2 linked regions of the Methylosinus sp. H3A genome follow. The main gene of each other region encodes a partner of the protein of the gene in region 2 in a complex. Links are inferred from orthologs where the notes say so. Each region holds a gene or a part of one and is shown on either strand. Other genes may lie near its edges.

The links. The genes of interacting proteins can lie anywhere in the genome.
Region 1: the proteins of ccmB (region 2) and ccmE are in contact, whole or in part, in a solved structure (PDB 8CE8), measured with the Escherichia coli proteins. The link is inferred for Methylosinus sp. H3A from one-to-one orthologs.

The regions. Positions count from the first base shown.
Region 1 is NZ_JADNQW010000005.1:1,488,749-1,491,619, forward strand. What follows is about bases 40-2,840. They hold ccmE (cytochrome c maturation protein CcmE), read right to left. Parts: upstream 1,766-2,840; coding sequence 1,313-1,765; downstream 40-1,312. Other genes in these bases: IY145_RS09990 (heme lyase CcmF/NrfE family subunit), read right to left, coding at 40-1,316; ccmI (c-type cytochrome biogenesis protein CcmI), read right to left, coding at 1,770-2,840. In the rest of the region: more of IY145_RS09990, read right to left, coding at 1-39; more of ccmI, read right to left, coding at 2,841-2,871. UniProt on the Escherichia coli protein: Heme chaperone required for the biogenesis of c-type cytochromes. Transiently binds heme delivered by CcmC and transfers the heme to apo-cytochromes in a process facilitated by CcmF and CcmH.
Region 2 is NZ_JADNQW010000005.1:4,344,593-4,347,608, forward strand. Bases 17-2,962 are described here. They hold ccmB (heme exporter protein CcmB), read right to left. Parts: upstream 1,853-2,962; coding sequence 1,181-1,852; downstream 17-1,180. Other genes in these bases: IY145_RS23090 (penicillin-binding protein 1A), read left to right, coding at 17-511; IY145_RS23095 (nucleotidyltransferase domain-containing protein), read left to right, coding at 528-845; IY145_RS23100 (HEPN domain-containing protein), read left to right, coding at 842-1,153; ccmA (heme ABC exporter ATP-binding protein CcmA), read right to left, coding at 1,849-2,520; IY145_RS23115 (aminotransferase class I/II-fold pyridoxal phosphate-dependent enzyme), read left to right, coding at 2,740-2,962. Also shown: more of IY145_RS23090, read left to right, coding at 1-16; more of IY145_RS23115, read left to right, coding at 2,963-3,016. UniProt on the Escherichia coli protein: Required for the export of heme to the periplasm for the biogenesis of c-type cytochromes.

The DNA.
Region 1 (2,871 bases), 2.9 Mb from region 2 along the record:
CCGAAACCCGCCAGCGCGACGACGCCGGCCGCGAAAGCTGCGCGCAGGCGTTGCAGCGCGCCGACGAGATCGCCGCGCTTCCAGGCGAGCATCTGGCCGATCGGCATCAGCAGAATGAGCGGCAAAGCGAACGGAATCAGGACGATATTGTAAAACGGCGCGCCGACTGAGATTTTTAGACCCATCGCGTCTGTCGCCAGCGGATAGAGCGTGCCGAAAACGACGACGAAGCAGACCACCGTCAGCAGCAGATTATTGACGACCAGCGCGCCCTCGCGCGAGATCGGCGCGAAGAGCCCGCCCGTCGGCAATGCGCTCGCGCGCAAGGCGAACAGCGCCAGCGCGCCGCCGATGAAGAAAACGAGAATGGCGAGAATGAACACGCCGCGCTCGGGATCGCTGGCGAAAGCATGCACGGAGGTGAGCACGCCCGATCGCACCAGGAAGGTGCCGAGCAGGGACAGCGAGAAGGCGAGAATGGACAGAAAGATCGTCCAGACTTTGAGCGCTTCGCGCTTCTCCATCACAGCGGCGCAATGCAGCAGCGCCGTGCCGGCGAGCCAGGGCATCAGCGACGCGTTCTCGACCGGATCCCAGAACCAGAAGCCGCCCCAGCCGAGCGTGTAATAGGCCCAATAGGAGCCCATCGCGATGCCGAGCGTGAGGAAGATCCAGGCGGCGAGCGTCCACGGCCGCACGAAGCGCGCCCAGGCGGCGTCGATGCGTCCGCCGATCAGCGCCGCCGCAGCGAAGGAGAAGACGATCGAGAAGCCGACATAGCCGAGATAGAGCAGCGGCGGATGAATGGCGAGGCCGGGGTCTTGCAGAATGGGATTGAGGTCGCGGCCTTGCCACGGCGGATCGGCGACGCGCGCGAAAGGATTGGACGTCAGCAGGATGAAGGCCAGAAAGGCCGCGCCCATCAGCCCCTGCACGGCGAGCGTGTCGGCGCGCAGCAGATCCGGCATGGCGCGCGAGAGCAGGGCGATGGCCGCGCCGCAAGCGGCCAGAACCAGCACCCACAGCAGCATGGAGCCTTCGTGATTGCCCCAGACGCCGGAGATTTTATAGATCATCGGCTTCAGCGAATGCGAATTCTCGATCACATTGACGAGCGAGAAATCCGAGACGACATGCGCGTAAGTGAGCGCGCCATAGGCGAAGGCGACGAGAAGGAATTGCGCGACCGCCACGGGGCGGGCGACGCGCATCAGCGAAACATCGCGCAGACGCGCGCCGGCGAAGGGAAGAATCGCCTGCGCCAGCGCCAGGGCCAGAGCCAGGACGAGCGCGAAATGGCCGGTCTCGACGATCATTTCTTGGCCTCTCCTCCTGCGCCCTGCCACACGCCTTGCTTCTTCAGCGCATCGGCGACCTCGCGCGGCATGTAGCGTTCGTCGTGCTTGGCCAGCACGCTGTCGGCGCGGAAGGCGCCGTCGGCGCCGAGCGTTCCGTCGACGACGACGCCCTGACCCTCGCGGAAGAGATCGGGCAGCAGGCCCTTGTAGCTCACGCGCAGATCGGCGGTCTTGTCGGTGACGGTGAAGGCGACATTGCGATCCTCGCCGCGCGCGACCGTGCCTTCTTTCACCAGGCCGCCGATGCGCAGCCTGGCTCCCGGCGAGACATGCTTTTGCGCGAGCTCGGCGGGCGAATAGAAAAACACGATATTGTCGCGCAGCGCGAACAGCACGAGGCCGACGGCCGCCGCCAGAACCGCGAGCGCGCCGGAGATGAGCGCGAGCCTCTTGCCCTTGCGAGTCATTCCGTCATCCTCCTACGCCCAGTTCATGCGCCAGAGCGTCGACGCGGGCGAGCCCGTCCTTGTCCTGCTGCAGCGCCTTGCGGGCGCCGTCCAGCGCGGTCTTCGCTTTTTCGGTCTCGGCCAGCACGCTATAGGCGCGGATGAGCCGCAGCCAGCCATCGACATCCGCGCCATCCTGCTCGAGCTTGCCGCGCAGCCGCTCGACCATGGAGCGAATGGCGTCCAGCCGCGGGCCCTCGGGCATTGCGGCGATCTTCGCGCCTTCCTCGCTCGCTTGCGGCGCCTCGGCCGCCGGCGCGCCGCGCAATTGCGCGAGCAGCGCCTCGACGCGCGGGCGCCATGCTGCGTCGGCGGCTCCGTCGGCGAGCAGCTCGGACCAGACATTGTCGGCCTTTTCGCGCTCGCCGTTCTGCGCCGCCTCGAGGCCGATGTAGAAGCGCGCCATGGCGGATTTCGGGTCGAGCGCCAGCGCCGCCTCGAATGATTGTATGGCCTCGGGCGTCACGCGGCCTTGCGAGGCGAGCACGCGCGCTTCGCCCAGCGCATTGTGGCGATGCGGCGTCGGCCCCAGCAGGCGCAGCGCCTTTTCAAAGGCGGCCGCGGCATCGGCGGCGCGGCCGTTGCGCAGATAGAATGGCGCGATCACCTCATAGCCGCGCCCATCCTCCGGATGCTCGGCGAGATGCGCCTCTATCCGCGCCACCGCGCTCGCAATGTCGCTATGGCCGGGCTTGGCCTCGAGCCGCGCCTCGAGTGAGGCGTCGGCCAACTCCGGACGGCCGAGCTTTCCGTAGAGCAGCAGAGCGATGGCGGGGATCAGCAGGATCGCGCCGGCCGCCGCGACCAGCGCATTGCGGCGGGAGGAGGAGGCCGCGCTCGTGGCCGCGCCACGGGCGCGCAGCAGGCGGCGGGCGGCTTCCGTTCGCGCGGTCTCGGCGTCCGTCGCGGCGAGGCGCCCCTCGGCGCTCTCGCGGTCGATCTCGGTGATCTGCTCCTCGAAAAAGGCGATGTCGGAGGCCGAGGCGTCGCCGGCGTCGCTTTTGCGCGCGAGCGGCCACAATACGCTCATCACTGCGGCGCCGGTCAGGAGAGCGAAGAGGAGCCAG
Region 2 (3,016 bases):
GGTGCTCGATCCGCTGACCGCCTATCAGATCACCTCGATCATGGAGGGCGTCATCGAGCGCGGCACCGGCCAGTCGATCAAGGCCGTGGGCAAGCATCTCGCCGGCAAGACGGGCACCACCAACGAGGCCAAGGATCTGTGGTTCGTCGGCTTCTCGCCCGACCTCGCCGTCGGCGTCTATATCGGCTACGATCGGCCGCGGCCCGTGGGCGAGGGCAAGAGCGCGCAGGCGGCGACCTATGCCGCGCCGATCTTCCGCGACTTCATGACCGTGGCGCTGAAGGACAAGCCGGACGTGCCCTTCCGCGTGCCGCCGGGCATAAAGCTGATCTCGGTCGATCCGCATTCGGGCCTGCGCTCGAAGGGCTCCGGCTCGATCCTCGAGGCCTTCAAGCCGGGCACCGCGCCGCCCGATTCCTATTCCGCGGCGGGCAGCGACGGCGGCCTGCATTCCGGCGGCGCCCAGGATGTGGACAAGCAGGTGGGAAGCGGGACCGGCGGCCTGTATTGAGCGGGGCGGGAGCGTGATGTTGCGCCCAATCGATCCGATCATGAGCCGGTTTCGCGCCGCGCTCGGCGACACGTACGGCCAGCGGCTTCGACGCGTGGTGCTGTTCGGCTCGAGGGCCCGCGGCGACGCGCGTCCAGACTCGGATTACGACGTCGCCGTGTTCCTCGAGGACATCGAGAGCATCGGACGGGAGGCGGATCGGATCGCGGAGATCGAGACCGAAATTCTTTACGACACGGGCGCTGTCATCAACGCCCTGCCCTTCCTCGCCGCGGCCTATCGAGAGCCCACGGCGCTGATGGGAGCCTTGCGCCGCGAAGGCGTGGAGCTGTGAAGGCCGAAGTCGCCGCTCGCTGCGCCTATTACACAGCCTTCCATGCAGCCGAAGCCTTCATCGTCGAAGCGACCGGCAAGAGCGTGAAAACCCATTCGGGCGCGAGGGCCGAGTTCGCCCGCTTGGCGAAAGAAACCGGAGAGATCGACAAATCGCTCCCGAAGTTCCTCGCGAAAGCGTATATCTACAAAGAAATCAGCGACTATGGCGCGCGTCCCGGGGCCGACGTCACCCCTGCCGACGCAGTCGATGATCGCCGCCGCAGAGCGATCATCGACTGCGTAACGGCTTTGTTGAGTCGAGGGTGACGTAGAATGGCGGAAGCCGACGTCTCGTCACTCCCCCAAATGCCGCAGCGCCGCTGCCGCCGCGAAAGGGCACAGCGCCAGCGACGCCAAGCTGATCGCGCATAAAATGGCGAAAGGCGCCGCGAAGGACACCGTCCCGCCGGTCGCCGCCTCCGCCGCCGAGACGCCGAAAATCAGCACGGGAATCGTCAGCGGCAGAACCAGCAGCCCCATCAGCAGGCCGCCGCGGCGCAGCGTCACCGTCGCCGCCGCGCCGATGGCGCCGATCAGCGTCAGAGCCGGCGTGCCGGCGAGCAGCGTCGCGGTCACGGCGACGAGCGCCGCCTCGTCCTGCTGGAGCATCAGGCCGAGAAAGGGCGCGGCCAAGGTCAGCGGCAGGCCGGTCGTCACCCAATGCGCCGCGCATTTGACCAGCACCGCGAGCTCGAGCGGCGAATGGCCGAGGTGGAAGAGATCGAGCGAACCGTCCTCGAGATCGGCCTGGAACAGCCGGTCTAGGCAAAGGAGGCTCGCGAGCAGCGCCGCGATCCACAATATCGCCGGGCCGATGCGGGCGAGGAGATTTGGGTCCGGGCCGATGGCGAAGGGAACGATCGACACCATCACCAGGAAAAAGACGACGCCCATCGTCGCCGAGCCGCCGATGCGGCGGGCGACGCGCAGATCGCGCAAGAACAAAGCGAGAAGCGGGGAATTCACGAATTCGCCCCCAACGCCAGCTCGCGCGCGTCCTCGAGGCCGAGCGGCTCATGGGTGGCGGCGATGATCATCCCGCCCAGCGCCCGATGCTCGGTCATCAGCCGGGCGAGCCGGGCCCGCGAGGCGGCGTCGAGCGCGCTGGTCGGCTCGTCGAGCAGCCAGAGCGGCCGGAAGACGACCAGCAGACGGGCGAGCGCGATGCGGCGCTTCTGCCCGGCGGAGAGAAAGGCGACGGGCGTCTCCGAAAGATGCGCAAGCCCGACCCGCTCCAGCGCCTGCGCCGGCGCGAGACTGCGGCGATCCGGCTCGCCGGTCAGAAATTGCGCCCAGAATTCCAGATTTTCGCGCGCTGTGAGCGGCGCCTTCAGCCCATCGGCATGGGCGAGATAATGGAGGAGCGCGGCGGCCTCCTCCCCCTCCTCGGCTCCCTCGATCTCGACGCGGCCGGAAAGGCGCGGCAAAAGGCCGGCCAGCGCGCGCAAAAGCGTCGATTTGCCGGCGCCGTTGCGGCCGGTGACGATCAGCGCCTCGCCGGCCGTGAGCGAGAAGCCGAGGCCGGCGATGACGCGTCGCCCGCCGCGGGCGACGGCGAGATCCTCCACCCGCAGCCGCAGAGCGGAGGCCCGTTCGGCGTGGGGCCGGGAATGGTGATGCGGAGCGTCTGTCATCGCCTGAGCCAATAGAACAACTTCCGCCGCAGGGGAAATCCCCGCCCCCAGCGAAACAATTGCGACATGATTGCGACACGATGCTTTCGCTGGCGCTATGGCGCCGAAGGATGCTAAGCCTGCGGGCCGACCGCGGGCGTCGCGAGGAATCGGGCGCCGGCTTCCAATGAGCGCCGCGCCAGAACACGCGCGGCCCAAAGACTCGGGATGACGCATTAAGTGGCGAAGCATAACAGCCTTTCGGACTACGCATCGAGACGATTTCGTTTCGCCGGCAATGCGCTCCTCCAATATCACGATCCCTTCTTCGCGCAGATCGACCGGCTTCGCGCCGAATTCGAGGCGAAGGGAACGCATTTCGTCAGCTTCGCCAATTACGATTATCTCGGCCTCGCCAATCATCCCAAGATCGTCGAGGAGGCCGAGCACGAGCTGCATCGGCTCGGCGTCGGCGCGCTGGCCTCGCGCCTCGTCGGCGGCGAGCGCTCGACGCACA